4 regions of the Bacillus sp. NS1 genome follow, and region 2 is predicted to be linked to each of the others. Evidence: predicted binding sites of a transcription regulator. Region 2 holds the regulator's gene; each other region holds the start of a gene.
The links. Region 2 encodes Rex, which represses fermentation and respiration genes when NADH is low (regulators of the CRP and FNR family bind a similar motif). Its sites were predicted from a motif close to TTGTGAAATATTTCACAA; they were not measured.

Region 1: AC4CV5_RS01735 (formate/nitrite transporter family protein) is a predicted target of Rex. The motif match lies at 2,121-2,138, and genes of this name have one in related genera.
Region 3: AC4CV5_RS02090 (nitrate reductase subunit alpha) is a predicted target of Rex. The motif match lies at 924-941, and genes of this name have one in related genera.
Region 4: AC4CV5_RS19200 (L-lactate dehydrogenase) is a predicted target of Rex. The motif match lies at 1,127-1,144, and genes of this name have one in related genera.

Annotation. Positions count from the first base shown of each region.
Region 1 is NZ_JBZAZF010000001.1:339,327-343,590, reverse strand. Features, by position in the region: gene sacA (sucrose-6-phosphate hydrolase) at 1-503, opposite strand, end outside; gene scrA (PTS system sucrose transporter subunit IIBC) at 500-1,885, opposite strand; gene AC4CV5_RS01735 (formate/nitrite transporter family protein) at 2,186-2,956, shown strand; gene sacT (sac operon transcriptional antiterminator SacT) at 2,996-3,826, opposite strand; gene AC4CV5_RS01725 (hypothetical protein) at 3,866-4,168, opposite strand.
Region 2 is NZ_JBZAZF010000011.1:3,733-7,996, forward strand. Features, by position in the region: gene tsaD (tRNA (adenosine(37)-N6)-threonylcarbamoyltransferase complex transferase subunit TsaD) at 1-159, shown strand, start outside; gene AC4CV5_RS20465 (ABC-F family ATP-binding cassette domain-containing protein) at 385-2,313, opposite strand; gene moaC (cyclic pyranopterin monophosphate synthase MoaC) at 2,439-2,951, shown strand; gene AC4CV5_RS20475 (redox-sensing transcriptional repressor Rex) at 2,948-3,595, shown strand; gene tatAY (sec-independent protein translocase protein TatAY) at 3,617-3,790, shown strand; gene tatC (twin-arginine translocase subunit TatC) at 3,797-4,264, shown strand, end outside.
Region 3 is NZ_JBZAZF010000001.1:406,709-410,972, reverse strand. Features, by position in the region: gene AC4CV5_RS02090 (nitrate reductase subunit alpha) at 1-859, opposite strand, end outside; gene arfM (Crp/Fnr family transcriptional regulator ArfM) at 1,079-1,555, opposite strand; gene AC4CV5_RS02080 (YwiC-like family protein) at 1,699-2,418, shown strand; gene fnr (fumarate/nitrate reduction transcriptional regulator Fnr) at 2,452-3,168, opposite strand; gene narK (nitrate transporter NarK) at 3,267-4,264, opposite strand, start outside.
Region 4 is NZ_JBZAZF010000006.1:155,291-159,554, forward strand. Features, by position in the region: gene amyE (alpha-amylase) at 1-1,010, shown strand, start outside; gene AC4CV5_RS19200 (L-lactate dehydrogenase) at 1,184-2,149, shown strand; gene AC4CV5_RS19205 (L-lactate permease) at 2,181-3,806, shown strand; gene bmr3 (multidrug efflux MFS transporter Bmr3) at 3,850-4,264, opposite strand, start outside.

The DNA of each region.
Region 1 (4,264 bases), on a different contig from region 2:
TGCTCCCATACCTTCGGATCGCGAAAATGGGGCGTGTATCCTTCTGGGAGGCGGGCGACGACACCCTTTTTCTCAAAGGTCAGCCCGTCGTCAGATACAGCAAGGCACTGATATGTTTCCCGATTCCCATCCTGATCCCTGACATTTCCTGTGTAAAACAGATAGAGCCGATCGTCTTTCGTGACACCGCTGCCCGAGTAGCAGCCGTTTTTATCGAACCAATCACTCGGAGCGAGCGCAATGTCTTCCCGCTTCCAATTCACAACATCCTGTGTCGTATAATGCCCCCAAAATTTCGCGCCGTGCCCCGTCTGAAACGGCTGCCACTGAAAGAATACATGATAGCTGCCCTTCCAATATATCACGCCATTCGGGTCATTCAGCAGCCCAACCGGCGGCATGATGTGAAAATGCTGGCGATGCGGATCACTGTCAGCGATAGGCTCTTTTTTCTCCACTTCTTCATAAGCCCGGCGGCGAAGCTCGTGATCATATGCTGTCATTTTTTTCTCCCCTCATCCTCATTAATCTTCATGATAAACGCTGCAATGAACGCTGACACTGCCGCAATGGCCATCCCAATCAGATAGTTGATCAAGTTGCCCATGCCAAACGGCGCAGCAATGGCGATCATCGGAATACCCGTTAACCCATAAGCGTTTGCAGCAACATGAGTAAAGACGACATATGCACCGCCCAATGCGCCTCCGATCATCGCGGCGATAAACGGTTTTCGGTAGCGAAGGTTAACTCCGAATATGACGGGCTCAGTAATGCCGAGAAAAGCGGAAAATGCAGCCGGAAGCGCGATTTCTTTTGTCTTTGCCTTTTTCGCCATAAAGAAGACGGCAAGGCCTGCCCCGCCCTGTGCGACATTCGCCATTGACCAGATCGGCAGCAAATAGTTTTTGCCTATATCTGCAATAAGCCCTGCCTCAATCGCATGGAAGCTGTGATGAACGCCTGTCAGCACGATAAGTGAATACGTGCCACCGAAAATCAGACCCGCAACAAAACCGGCATGGTCATATACATAAGTTAAAGCAACCGTAATCCCGGAGCCAAGCGCTCTTCCCAGAGGGCCAATCGCAATAAAAGCAACAAACCCGGTGACAATTACAGTAACAAAAGGTGTAACAAGCAAATCTACCGCATGCGGAACCACTTTTCTTGTCCATTTCTCTACCTTGCTCATTACATAAACCGCCAGCAGAACAGGGATGACAGTTCCCTGATAGCCTAGAAGCGCAATATCAAATCCGAAAAGATGCATATAATCAGGTGTCGCTTCAGCCAAACCCCATGGATTCAAGAGGTTTGGATGAATCATGATTCCCCCGATGACCGCTCCCAAGTACGGGTTGCTGCCAAATTCTTTTGAAGCGCTTACTCCGATTAGAATCGGCAAGAAAATGAATGCTGCACTTGAAAACATATCAAGCAGCTGAAAAACTGCAGAATCCTTGCTCATCCAATGAAACGCATTGATCATACCCAGCAATCCCATTAATAGGCCGCTGGCTACAATAGCCGGGATAATTGGGACAAAAATATTAGAAAGCGTTTTCGCAAATCTCGCAGCGGGATTCAGCTTTTCTTTTGCCGCATCCTGATGATTTACGTGTTCCTCACGCTCAATATCAGCTTCTTTAGAAAAAGCATCGAATACTTTATTCACAAGGCCCGTTCCGAAAATGATCTGGTACTGGCCAGAGCTGCTGAAAGCGCCTTTGACGCCATCAAGCTCTTCTACTTGTGCTTGATCTATCTTTGATTCATCTTTAATCACTAAACGCAGTCTTGTTGCACAATGAGCCGCACTGATAATATTTTCCTTCCCACCGAGAAGCTCAATGAGGCGTATTGCAGTCTCTTTGTAATCCATTTGTTTCTCCCCCTTTTATTTAAACAAAAAAGACCTAAAATTCGCCAACGAATAAAGGACACAGCGATCCTTTTTCATTTACGCAAATTTTAGGTCTTGCCTGCTTTACCAGTCACAATCCCGCTTATTTAGATTGAGAATACGCTTTCATCATAAATCATGATAGCGTTTTCGTCAACTGTTTTTTAGTTAAATAGTTTGATAAAACATATAGACATAAATTCGTAAAAATTAATTGTGAAGTATTTCACAATATCATGCTATACTATGCTCAACCATAAAAGAAAGCAGGAAAAGACAATGGAAGCTCAAGCATTGCAAAAGGTTGAACAGTACGCTTTGAAAAAACAAAACATATTTGTTTCTAGCAAAATCCGTTATGTGCTCAGATCCATTTTAGCCAGCATGTTTATCGGTTTCGGCATTACAGCCGCAAGTAAAACAGGCAGCTATTTCTCCATGGCGGATTCTCCGTTTGCCTTTCCGGCAGCCGCTGTCACATTCGGGGCCGCAATACTGCTGATTGCTTACGGGGGCGGGGATTTATTTACCGGCAACACCTTTTATTTCACTTATACCGCGCTCCGAAAAAAAATCCGCTGGCGCGATACCCTGTACCTGTGGATGTTTAGCTATGCCGGCAATTTGATCGGCGCCATTCTATTTGCCATTCTGATCAGCGCGACAGGACTTTTTGAGGAGGCTTCTATTCATTCCTTTTTGATTCATCTGGCAGAGCACAAAATGGAGCCGCCCGCTTCTGAGCTGTTTTTCAGAGGAATGCTTTGCAATTGGCTTGTGTGCCTCGCCTTTTTTATTCCGATGTCTCTCAAAGACGAAGGAGCAAAGCTGTTTGCCATGATGCTTTTCGTTTTCTGTTTCTTTATTTCCGGTTTTGAGCACAGCATTGCCAATATGTGCACATTCGCCATCTCCCTTTTGATCGAGCACCCTGATACGTTGACACTGATGGGGGCAGTCAGAAACTTAATTCCTGTGACGCTCGGCAATCTGACCGCGGGAATGGTAATGATGGGCTGGATGTACTACACGCTCAATCCCGATAAATAAAAAAAACTTCCAGAGATCACTCCCTGCAAGTCAATGCGGTTATTCCGAGAGATCTTGAAGACGCTGGACATGCAGCGTGATATAGCCGGCCTCGGACTCCGGCAAATGTAATTGATATTCATTTTTCAAAAACTCCGCCAGCTCCAGCGCACATTGATAGGCAAATGAATACTTTTTTTGGATGAAATAAAGCATCTCCTCGTCCATACGATGGAGCGCTTCATTTGATTCCAACCGGCTGACCGCGTATCGCAAATGCGTGACAAGGCGTTGATAGGAAATGCTGTTTTCATCCACCTTTCGATTAAAGTATTGTTCTATTTTCTCTATCATTTCTTTGATCATGGTCGTATGCTTCAGCGCTGAATACATGCTCTCCGCATCCATCTTCGCCGTATGGATGTGAAGGGCAATATAACCAGCTTCATCTTCAGGCAGAGACACACCCAATGTCTCTTTTACATGTCCGATCGCCCACAGGCCAATCTCATATTCCTTTTTATAAAGCGCCTTGATCTCATGCAGCAATTTATTCTGCACAAGCAGCCCATTTTGAATCCTTTCGATCGCAAAGGATAAATGGTCAGAAAGCGCGATATGAATGTGGTCGCTCAGTGGCGCCGCGAGCTCCCCTTCCGCATAGCTGATGATATCCTCAGCTATTTCAATATGCTCCTCCGGCAGCGTTTGCAGGATTTGTTTAAACTTTTCATTCTCATCGTGCACGACAAATATCTTTTCCACTTTATTCATAGGGATGAGGTCATTTTTCTTTTTTTGAAAAGCGATTCCCGGTCCCATCACGATTTTTTCCTGATCATCCTCTTTTATTAAAGCCGCATTGTTGTTTAATACTTTATAGATTTTCAAGAGGCTACCTCTCCCGCCAAATAGCTTTTGACTGGGATTTTACCTCCTTTTGACCGCCATGTAAAGATGCGGGCCAGCTCTCTCCTGCTTTGGCGATTCCTTGAAGGCTTGCAAACACCTTCTCTTATAAAGCGCGGCGGCTTTCGCTTTCTGTTTTTCTTCATCATTCACAGCCATCCGCCATTCATAAAACGAAACAAGCCCTGCGGCTTGCACCGCCGCTTTTCTTTGGTATGTACGCTGAGCCGAATAGACCGCGGCAGCCGCAGTTTTTCTGTCCGGCGTCACCCAGTTCATCAAAAAGACCATCCACACCCGTAAAGATACAAGCAAACGTTTCATAGAAAAACATCCCTCCGCTTCTTTTTGGCAGGCAGCCTTTTTAGCAGCCCGTTTTTTCAGCCGCAGTCCGCGGGAAAAGCGGCCGATTTCTTTTCC
Region 2 (4,264 bases):
ATTACGCTTGTCATCCCGCCGTTAGCGTTATGTACAGATAATGCTGCGATGATCGCTGCGGCTGGAACAATTGCTTTTGAGAAGGGAATTCGCGGTGCATATGATATGAATGGCCAGCCTGGCCTTGAATTGACTTCTTATCAAAGTCTCACGACATAACGGAGTGAGGCTTTTCATCTGTTATTAACAGATAATTCTCAATTTATCCACATATCTGTTAGTAATTATGATGATATCGATGGATAAAGGGCTGAAGACACTGTTAATAAAGTGGATAAATTCAGAATATTTTGTGGATAATGTGTATAAAGCGCTTACTTTGTTTGTTTATAAGGTTATTTTCTGTGGATAAAAAGCACCTCTAAAAAGAGGTGCTTGACTTTTTTAAGCTTCTTCTGTGGATAGTTCTTCCCATTCAGATAAAAGAGATTCTAGTTCCTGATTGAGTTTCTCGTTGTCTGCATGGATGGCTTGTACCTTTTCATGGTCTTGATAGACTTCCGGATCACATAGCAATTCATCATTGTGACTCATGTTTTCTTCAATGGTTTGAACAGTGGTTTCAATTTCTTCAATCCTCCGGAGCCGTTGGCGCTCTTTCTTTTTCCATTCTTTTTCTTCCTCGTAGGAACGTTTGGAGTCAGACTTTGCCGCAGCGGGCGTTTTTTCGGTTTCCTCTTGCTGATTCATTTTCTCCAGTTCAAGCTGCTCTGTTTTTTTCTCCGTATAATAATCGTAATCTCCCAGATACTCTTCGATATGATTTGAAGAAAGCTCCAATACTCTAGTAGCGATTCTGTTAATAAAATATCTGTCATGTGAGACAAATAACAGTGTACCTGGAAAATCAATCAGCGCGTTTTCGAGAACTTCTTTACTGTCTAAGTCCAAGTGGTTCGTCGGTTCATCAAGAATGAGAAAATTAGCTTTTTGAAGCATCAGCTTAGCAAGAGCCAACCTTGCTTTTTCACCCCCGCTCAGTGAATGAACGGGTTTCAGTACATCATCTCCGGAGAATAAGAAATTGCCGAGACAAGTTCGGATTTCTTTCTCCGGAAGACCGGGGTACTCATCCCACAGCTCATCAAGGACACGTTTAGAGGAAGTCAGCTCAGCCTGCTCCTGATCATAGTAGCCGACACTGACATTCGAGCCGTATGAGATCGTTCCTTGATCTGGCTTAAGGGTGTCGATTAATGTTTTCAGCAATGTCGATTTACCGATTCCGTTAGGGCCAACAAGCGCGGCGCTTTCTCCTCTTGTGAGCATGAACGACACTTCTGTTAAAAGCGGCGGCTGGTTTTCATAGCTGATTGTGAGATCCTGAACGCGCAGGACTTCATTTCCGCTCTGTTTTGTAATATCAAAATGAAAGTTTGCAGATTTTTCATCGCCGAGCGGTTTTGACATGACTTCCATTCGCTCAAGCTGCTTTCGGCGGCTTTGTGCTCTTTTTGTAGTAGAAGCACGCGCCAGATTTCGGTCTACGAAGTCCTGAAGCTTTGCGATTTCATCCTGCTGCTTTTCATACACTTTAAGATCTTTTTCATATTGCGCGGCTTTTTGGTCGAGATAAGCGCTGTAGTTGCCGTGATATTTTTTGCTTTCAGCTCTTGATACCTCGTATACTTGGTTTACGACTTTGTCCAAAAAATAGCGGTCATGCGAAACGATCAGAATGGCGCCTGAATAGCCTTGCAAATAATGTTCAAGCCAGGTTAGTGTATCAATATCCAGATGGTTTGTCGGCTCATCGAGAATGAGCAAATCAGGCTGTGTTAACAGAAGCTTACCGAGGGCCAGCCTTGTTTTCTGGCCCCCGCTGAGGCTTTGCACCTGTGTTGAATCGTCAAAATGGCTGAAGCCGAGTCCATGAAGCACAGATCTGACATCCGCTTCATATTGATAGCCGCCTTTATCTTTGAATTCCTGCTGAAGCCGGTCATAGGTTTTCATGATGCTTTCCAATTCACCGGGATCAGCTGCCGCCATTTTTTCTTCGATAGCCCGCATTTCCTTTTCCATTTCTTTTAAGTGGTCAAAAACAGTCAGCAGCTCTTCTTTTATGGTAAGCTTAGAATCCAAGCCCGTATGCTGGGCAAGATATCCCATTGTAATATCTTTCGGTTTAATAACTTCGCCCTTTTCATACGAAAGCTGGCCTGCGATAATTTTAAGCAGCGTGGATTTTCCCGCGCCATTTCTTCCAACAATGGCGATGCGATCACGATTTCTGACTTCCAGCTTTATATTGTTTAAAATAGTATCAGCACCAAATGATTTGGACAGCTGATTAACTTGTAAGATCATCATATTATTTCACCTCTGCTATAATAAGTTAAGTGTAGCTTATGAACCAGAAGTCAGCAAACAATACATTGGCCGAATAAGACATAGAGAAGAAAATAGTGTATGATCTGTTTAAGGAGAGTTTTAATATGAATGAATTTTCTCATTTTAATGAACAGGGCAGAGCCCAGATGGTAGACATCAGCGAAAAATCTTCGTCTGTCCGTACTGCGGCGGCCGTTTCAAGCGTACACATGAAGAATGAAGTGTACGAGAAAATACAAAGTCATGATATCGGCAAAGGAGATGTACTGGCTGTTGCGCAGGTTGCAGGCATTATGGCCGCAAAGCAAACGTCGAATATCATTCCGATGTGCCATCCGCTTTCACTGAGCGGGGTAGATATATCGTTTGACTGGAAAATAAAAGAAGCAGAAGTTATACTTCATATAAAAGCACAGGTCAAAACGAAAGGGAGTACAGGTGTGGAAATGGAAGCGCTCACTTCTGCATCGGTGTGTGCTCTTACCGTTTACGATATGTGCAAGGCCCTTGATAAGGGGATGGTCATCGGCCCTACTTTCTTGCTGGAGAAGACAGGCGGGAAAAACGGTGACTTTAAAAGAGAACTATCCGAGTATAATTTGGAGGACCAAAAATGAATAAGGATCAATCAAAAATTCCGCAGGCGACGGCAAAACGGCTGCCGCTTTACTATCGCTTTTTAAAGAATCTGCATGCGTCAGGAAAACAGCGTGTCTCATCCGCTGAACTCAGTGATGCCGTAAAGGTTGATTCTGCCACGATTCGCAGGGATTTTTCCTATTTTGGAGCTCTTGGCAAAAAAGGATATGGATATAATGTCGATTATTTACTGTCATTTTTCCGAAAAACGCTTGATCAGGATGAGATGACAGACGTTATCTTGATTGGTGTCGGGAACTTGGGAACGGCATTTCTTCACTATAATTTCACAAAAAATAATAACACAAAAATTTCTATGGCTTTTGATATAAATGAGAGTAAAATAGGAACTGAGGTAGGCGGCGTGCCTGTCTATAACCTTGATGACCTTGAACAACACGTAAAAAATGAATCAGTTGCCATTCTTACAGTGCCAGCAGTTGCCGCTCAATCCATTACAGACAGATTGGTCGCGTTAGGAATCAAGGGAATTCTTAATTTTACGCCGGCCCGTTTGAATGTGCCGGAACACATTCGAATTCATCATATAGATTTAGCTGTAGAGCTTCAGTCACTGGTTTATTTCTTGAAGCATTATTCAGTTTTAGAGGAAATCGAATAGAGGGAAAGGAGGAGCCCACATATGCCGATCGGTCCTGGAAGCCTTGCTGTTATCGCAATCGTTGCTCTGATCATCTTCGGTCCCAAAAAGCTGCCTGAGTTGGGGAAAGCTGCGGGAGACACACTTCGTGAATTCAAAAATGCTACTAAAGGATTAACGAGTGATGACGAGGAAAAAAAGAAAGAAGATCAGTAAGTTAGGATGACACGAATGAAAGTGAATCAAATGTCGCTGCTGGAGCATATTGCTGAGCTTCGAAAACGATTGCTGGTTGTGGCGCTGGCATTTGTCGTTTTCTTTATCGCAGGATTTTTTTTAGCGAAGCCTATGATTGTTTATCTGCAAAAAACGGATGAAGCGAAGGAGCTTACGCTTAATGCGTTTAATCTGACAGACCCGCTTTTCGTGTTTATGCAGTTTGCGTTTATCATCGGGATTGTCCTGACCTCACCGATTATTCTTTATCAGATTTGGGCTTTTGTGAGCCCAGGTCTCTATGAGAAAGAGCGCAAAGTAACGCTCAGCTACATTCCGATCTCTATATTGCTTTTTTTAGCGGGCTTATCTTTTTCATATTATATTTTATTTCCTTTTGTTGTTGATTTTATGAAGCGGATCTCTCAGGACTTGAATGTCAATCAGGTAATTGGAATTAATGAGTATTTTCAT
Region 3 (4,264 bases), on a different contig from region 2:
GGCTGATCGAAATAACCTTAGCGCCTTTATAACGGGCCTCCGCCAAAAAATGCGCGTCAGGCGTTCTCGTTAACGGAACGTTGGAACCCCATGTGATGATATAGCCTGAATTGTACCAATCACTGCTTTCCGGAACGTCCGTCTGGTCACCCCAAATTTGCGGGGATGCCGGAGGAAGGTCCGCGTACCAGTCATAAAAACTAAGCATAGGGCCGCCGATTAACGACATAAACCGTGAGCCTGATGCATGGCTGATCATTGACATAGCTGGAATCGGAGAAAAACCGACGTTCCGGTCAGGCCCGTACTTCATAACTGTATAGAGCAGAGAGGCTGAAATCAGCTTCAGCACCTCCGACCATTCAGCACGCACAAAACCGCCTTTCCCTCTTGCCTGTTTATAGGACTTCGCTTTTTCAGGATTTTCAACGATTGATTTCCAAGCATCCAATGGATTTTGGTGGGCCTGCAGTGCTTCCCGCCACAAATTGATCAGCACACCGCGCACGTATGGGTATTTCACACGGAGCGGGCTGTAGATATACCATGAAAAACTGGCTCCCCGCGGACAGCCTCTCGGTTCGAAATCAGGCATATCCGGGCCTGTTGATGGATAATTCAAGTTTTGTCCTTCCCACGTGACAATTCCGTTTTTCACATAAATATTCCAGCTGCATGACCCCGTGCAGTTGACGCCGTGGGTGGAGCGAACGACTTTGTCGTACTGCCATCTGTTTCTGTATACATTCTCCCAATCGCGATCTTCGCGGCTGGTTTGGCTATGTTTATTTGAATGGTGTTCGATAGGAGAGAAATAATTCAATCTCCTAAACAACGGACTCATTTTCTTTTTCTTCATGAGAGTTCACTCCTTCCGAGTCAGATGATGCTAAGTTCACTATAAACAGAGACAGCGCATTTCCTTGTGAACTATGTCACACACTCTGCTTTTTTCACAAAATGTTCACAGAAAGGAGAAGGAAGGACTTTCACAGGGATGTGATGAATGAAGGCGTTCAGGCAGGACGCCTGAGTCATTAGCCGCCTTTCATTCAAAGATCAAAAAAACCGGCTCTATTTAAGAACCGGGCTCGGCATTTTCATCTTGTGATGTATGCAGATAACGCAAAAATAATTGATAGGAACAAAAGACATTTTGCTGAAGCATGGCCAAAAAATTCATTTGCAGCTGCGCATTGTAAGACATCATTTTCTTAAATATGTAATAAGGAATATTGAGAATCAGAATGTCTGAAGTGGCATTGACTGCGATAAATGGCGATAAATACAGCCCGCCTTTTTCATCAATCGGAAACACATCGCCTTTTTCCCACAGTGCAACGGTTTTCGATCCTTCAGGGAGCCTGCTGTCTATAAAACGGACACTGCCTTTTAATACAATATAAACGGATTGAGAATGTAGAAAGGATGGAGACTGATCAGATGAGCCGCGGATAAACGTCCCGTTTTTCAGCATGGTTTCGACAATGGATAGAGGCACTTCATTAAACATAGGGAGTTGTTTCAGAAATAATAAATAGTCACACTGATTCATAGGAAAGCCTCCTGTGCTAAGGATAGCTTTAGTGTAGCTCGAATGAGCCTGTACAGCAGTGATGTATTTCACAGCCTGTATGATGAATGTCACTTATCAGGAGGATGAACGCATTTATAATAAAATAAAAAAGGAGGATTTCGATGAAGGCGCTGATTCCGAAGCAGCACGGCGCATGGGCGATGCTGCTGACTCCATTTTTACTCGGCATCGTCAAGGGCGGTCCCGTTCTCTGGCATATTCCGCTCTTCCTAGGATGGCTTTTCCTTTACTTGGCGGTTTATCCCATCACGCTCGCCTTGAAAAAGAAACAGATCAAACCCTATCAAAAGTGGGTATATTATTACGGTGTTCCGGCCTGCTGCTTTCTAATTATTTCTGTCTTTCATAAGCCGCCGCTCATCTGGGTTGGCGTTTCTTTATTGCCGCTGTTTCTCATCCATATGTATTTTGCCCGCCGAAAAAACGAACGAGCATTAGTGAATGATATTGCGGGTGTCTTGTTCTTTTGTTCAGGCGGGCTTGCGAGCTGCTGGCTGGGGACAGGAACGCTCGACGGCTGGGCTTGGTTTATATTCTTACAATCTGCTTTATTTTTTATCGGGAGTTCTTTTTATGTAAAGTCGGTGATCCGGGAACGAAAGAACAGGTTTTTTGCATACTGGTCATGGGGATATCACCTGCTCCTCCCCTTTTTATCCGCTCTTCTCGGAGCAGGATGGGCATTTCTTGCTTTTATCCCAAGCAGTTTGCGGGCATGGTTGTTTCACGGAAAGGATTGGCCTGTGAAAACGATCGGTATTCTAGAAATCGTGAATGCCTGCTTCTTTTTTGCCGTAATGTGTATGTTTATCACTAGATAAAAAACCAAGGACCGCTGGCGGTCCTTGGTTTCTTCAGTCAATATTGCAAATCTCCAGCGGACAGTTTTCACACTCAATCTCGCATCGCAAATAGTCCCGCTTGTGCAAAATAATTTTTCCGGATTCTTCTATCGAAATCACCCCTTGTTTGCGGAGGTCCCCCAGCATACGGTTGACGCTTTCCCTTGCCGCCGCGCAAAACTTTGCCAAATCCTGATTTGTCAGCACAATATTAATCAGAATGCCATCGCTTCGTTCCACACCGTAGCTGTTAGATAAACGGATAAGGGTGGAGTAGAGCGCCCCCTTTTTGCCGTGAAGAAGCAGATCCCTGATTTTGGACTGAATTTTCCGGAGGTGGGTGCTCATCCATTTCATAAATTCAAATGTCAAAGCACCGTTTTGGATTAATTCCTTTTCCAGCTTGTTTTTATTAATGACGAGCACCTCGCCATCCTCTAGCACCTTTGCACTGAGCATATATCTCGGTTCTTCAGTGAAAAGTGTTAATTCCCCAACGATATCATGCTTTTGGCAGATTCTAAGCGTCAGGTCTTTTCCGTCAGATGTCAGCTTGCCGATTTCAATGAGTCCTGATTGAATCAGATAAAGCTCCTCTGCATCCATTCCTTCCCGAAACAAATACGTGTGTTTTTCCATTTTTCTTTTCGTACTGATTGATTCCAGCAATTCATGCAGATCGCTGGAAATCAGATCACTATCAGATGGTCGAACAGAGAGAAAATTCATGAGCTCACCTCGAAGAAAGTCACGTTGCGTATGTTTATTGTAACGTGAATTGATTTGCACCCATCCAGAAAAAACTAACAATCTTGTGAATGCCGATGTTAGTTGACGCTCTGACTGTTTCTCTCCGTGTGCGTTTTCATTCTTTCCTGCCAATACATCCATATGACAAGGACAAAGCTGGCTAACGCAACTTCCGAAAGCGCCATAAAGCCGATCGCGTATTGTCCTGTTGCCTGAAAAACACTCGCCAAAATCAGCGGAGGAAAAAAACCGCCTAATCCGCCCATGGCAGACACAATACCATTGGCAATCCCGGCTTGCTTCGAAAAATAGAAAGGCACCAGTTTAAAAACGGTCCCATTTCCTATACCTGAGCAAACTGCCACCGTTAATGACCCAAACGTATAAAGGCCAATCGTCGGTGAAAACGATAAGATAATTCCTGATAATGTAAGTCCCGCAAAAACGACCATCAAGATGCGGAGCGGGCTCATTTTATCAGCCAAGAGTCCGCCTACAGGCCTGAGCAGCGTGGAGACGGCAATAAAGCCAGCCGTCCGCAAACCGGCGTCCGCAGGATTCAGCCCAAATTGCTCAACCAGAAAGTTCGGCAGATAGATGGTGAAAGCGACAAAGGCGCCAAACGTAATAAAATAAAACAGGCTCAAAAACCATAGGATATGATTTCGGTAAACGGCTTTGATTTGAGTTTTTACGGAAACATTCACTTTCTTCTCATGCCGGTCGCCGAATAATACCTGCAGCAATGCGAAAACGGCCAGCAGGACCAGATACATCTGCACGGTTGCTTTCCATCCCGCCGCTTGAGCGATAACCGGCGCCGCAAATGTGGTAATAGCGGTTCCGATGTTTCCGGCCCCGTAAATCCCATTGACGACACCGTGCTTTTCTTTCGGATAATATTTCGGAAGGGATGTCACCCCAATGGAGAATACCGCTCCCCCGATCCCTAAGAAAAAACCGCCCGCGATTAAATCAAACAGAGAATCCGCGATACTGATCCAAAACACAGGAAGTAAAAGCAAGATGAAGCTGATCATGAACATCAGCCTTGCGCCAAACCTGTTCGTTAAAT
Region 4 (4,264 bases), on a different contig from region 2:
ATGACGATATTCGCTTAGGCTGGGCAGTGATTGCTTCTCGCTCAGGCAGTACGCCTCTTTTCTTTTCCAGGCCTGAGGGCGGCGGAAATGGTATAAGATTTCCGGGGAAAAGCCAAATAGGCGATCGCGGGAGTGCTTTATTTGAAGATCAGGCTATCACTGCGGTCAATAGATTTCACAATGTGATGGCTGGACAGCCTGAGGAGCTCTCGAATCCGAATGGAAACAACCAGATATTCATGAATCAGCGCGGCTCACACGGCGTTGTGTTGGCAAATGCAGGTTCATCTTCTGTCACTATCAATACGACAACGAAGTTACCTGATGGCAGGTATGATAATAAAGCTGGGACCGGTTCATTTCAAGTAAACGATGGTAAACTGACAGGCACGATCAATGCCAGGTCTGTGGCTGTGATTTATCCTGACGATATTGCAAATGCGCCTCATGTCTTCCTTGACAATTACAAAACAGGTGTATCACATTCTTTTAATGATCAACTGACGATCACGCTGCGTGCAGATGCGAATACAGCAAAAGCCGTTTATCAAATCAATAATGGGCAAGAGACAGCGTTTAAGGATGGAGACCAATTAACGATCGGAAAAGGAGATCCGTTTGGCACAACATACACCATCACGTTAACAGGAACGAATAGTGACGGTGTAACGAGAACTCAGAAATACAGCTTTGTAAAAAGAGACCCATCTGCGGCCAAAACCATTGGCTATCAAAATCCAAATCATTGGGGCCAAGTAAATGCTTATATCTATAAACATGATGGGGGCCGGGCAATAGAATTGACCGGATCTTGGCCGGGAAAAGCAATGACTAAGAATGCTGATGGAATTTACACGCTGACGCTGCCTGCGGATACTGATACAACGAACGCCAAAGTGATTTTTAATAATGGCAGCTCCCAAGTGCCCGGACAGAACCAGCCTGGGTTTGATTATGTGCAAAATGGTTTATATAACGACTCTGGCTTAAGCGGTTCTCTTCCTTATTGAGGGCAAGCGATCAGAGGAAAAATCCCAAAGAAACCATCATAGATGGTTTCTTTTTTGTTCATAAATCAGACAAAACTTTTCTCTTGCAATAGTTTGTGAAATGTTGCACAATATAAATGTGAAATACTTCACAAACAAACACCGAAGAAAAACATACCCTGGAAGGATGATTAATGATGAACAACCATGTAAATAAAGTAGCTTTAATCGGAGCGGGTTTTGTTGGAAGCAGTTATGCATTTGCGTTAATGAACCAAGGGATCACAGATGAGCTTGTGGTCATTGATTTAAATAAAGAAAAAGCAATGGGCGATGTAATGGATTTAAACCACGGAAAGGCGTTTGCGCCGCATCCGGTCAAAACATCTTACGGAACATATGAAGACTGCAAGGATGCTGATATTGTCTGCATCTGCGCCGGAGCAAACCAAAAACCTGGTGAGACACGCCTTGAATTAGTAGAAAAGAACTTAAAGATTTTCAAAGGCATCGTCAGTGAAGTCATGGCGAGCGGATTTGACGGCATTTTCTTAATCGCGACAAATCCGGTTGATATTCTGACTTACGCGACATGGAAATTCAGCGGACTGCCAAAAGAGCGAGTAATCGGAAGCGGCACAACACTAGATTCTGCGAGATTCCGTTACATGCTGAGCGAATACTTTGGCGCAGCGCCTCAAAACGTGCACGCGCATATTATCGGAGAGCACGGCGATACAGAGCTTCCTGTCTGGAGCCACGCGAATGTTGGCGGTGTGCCGGTCAGTGAACTCGTTGAGAAGAACGATGCGTATAAACAAGAGGAGCTAGACCAAATCGTAGATGACGTGAAAAACGCCGCTTACCATATTATTGAGAAAAAAGGTGCGACTTATTATGGTGTTGCGATGAGCCTTGCCCGTATTACAAAAGCCATTCTTCATAATGAAAACAGCATTTTAACTGTCAGCACATATTTGGACGGGCATTACGGCGCAGATGACGTATACATTGGCGTTCCGGCTGTCGTAAACCGCGAAGGTATTGCAGGCATCACTGAGCTGAATTTAAATGAGAAAGAAAAAGAACAGTTCCTTCACAGCGCAGGTGTCCTTAAAAACATTTTAAAACCTCATTTTGCAGAACAACAAGTCAACTAATCGCAACTATAGAGTAAAGGGCTGATTGTCAATGTGGGAGCAGTTGTATGATCCGTTTGGAAACGAGTATGTGAGCGCACTCGTGGCGCTCACTCCGATTCTCTTTTTTCTCTTGGCTTTAACTGTTTTTAAAATGAAAGGCATTCTTGCGGCATTTCTTACGCTAGCCGTCAGTTTCTTCGTCTCCGTATTTGCATTTCATATGCCGGTTGAAAAAGCAATTTCTTCTGTTTTGTTAGGAATCGGGAGCGGGCTGTGGCCGATCGGCTACATCGTCCTGATGGCGGTATGGCTGTATAAAATCGCAGTGAAAACCGGGAAGTTTACCATTATTCGGTCCAGCATTGCCGGCATTTCGCCTGACCAACGATTACAGCTATTATTAATTGGTTTTTGTTTTAACGCGTTTTTGGAAGGCGCGGCCGGTTTTGGTGTTCCGATTGCGATTAGTGCGGCGCTGCTCGTCGAACTTGGTTTTAAACCGTTAAAAGCGGCGGCGCTCTGCTTGATTGCGAACGCAGCCTCTGGAGCCTTTGGGGCGATCGGGATTCCTGTGATTACAGGGGCGCAGATAGGTGATTTGTCTGCTCTTCAGCTGTCACGGACATTGGTGTGGACACTGCCAATGATCTCATTTTTGATACCGTTTCTGCTTGTATTCCTATTAGACCGAATGAAAGGAATCAAACAGACATGGCCTGCCCTGTTAGTTGTGAGCGGTGCGTATACAGCGGTTCAGACACTGACAATGGCAGTGCTCGGACCGGAATTAGCAAACATTTTGGCGGCCTTATTCAGCATGGGCGGGCTTGCGCTCTTCCTCCGCAAATGGCAGCCGAAAGAGATTTACCGGGAGGAAGGAGCCGGCGAGACTGGTGCAAAAAAAGCATACAGTGCCGCTGACATTGCGAAAGCGTGGTCTCCTTTCTACATTTTAACTGCGGCGATCACAATCTGGAGCCTTCCTGCCTTCAAAGCGCTTTTCCAAGAAGGCGGGCTGTTATATCAAACAACACTTTTATTGAAAATGCCTTTTCTGCATCAGCAAATGATGAAAATGCCGCCGATTGCGCCATCTGCCATGCCGATAGATGCCGTCTTTAAAGTCGACCTGCTGTCAGCGACTGGTACAGCGATTTTAGCGGCGGTCATCGTGACAGGGCTGTTCAGTAAAAAATTCTCCTGCCGGGATGCCTTTGCTTCCTTGAAGGAGACAGGAAAAGAGCTGTGGGTGCCGATTATGACGATCTGCTTCGTGATGGGATTTGCCAATCTGGCCAACTTCGCAGGGCTCAGCTCTTCAATTGGATTGGCACTGGCGAAAACAGGGGACTTGTTCCCGTTTGTCAGTCCTGTTCTCGGCTGGATCGGCGTGTTCATTACCGGTTCAGTTGTCAGCAATAACGCTTTATTCGGACATTTACAGGTTGTCACAGGGGCGCAGATCGGTGCGGGTTCTGATTTGCTGTTAGCTGCAAATACAGCGGGCGGGGTGATGGCGAAACTCGTTTCTCCTCAGTCTATCGCCATCGCCGCCGCAGCGGTCGGCCAAACAGGGAAGGAATCTAAACTGTTTAAACGGACAGTGGCGTACAGCCTGATTCTGTTATTGATCATTTGTATATGGACGTTTATTCTTGCAAGATTAGGATTGTAATAGAAAAAAGCAGTACATGCCAGCCATGTACTGCTTTATTATGTTAATTTGCTTTCTTCGCCATTTCCTCTGTTGTTTTCACTCTGGCTTTTCCCATAAACAAAACGGTAACCGCGGCGAGGACAATTGGAATCAAAGCGAGCAAAAAGACATATGTGATGCTTGTTGACATCGCATCAATAATGCGATTCAGGATCGCCTCAGGAATCTGGGAACGTGTCCCTGCTTGGAAAATCTCCTGCGGGTCGCCGATATTTTGCGCGGCACCGGAGCCCGCTGAGCCTTTCATGCCGCTGAAGGCGTCGCTCAGCTTGTTTGAGAACACGTTGGTTTGCACCGTTCCGAAAATAGTGACACCCAGGGTCATGCCGAAAGACCGCAAAAATGAATTTGTAGAGTTGGCCGTCCCCCGAAAGCGAGGTTCAAGATCGTTCATCGATGCTGCCGGCAGCAGGGAG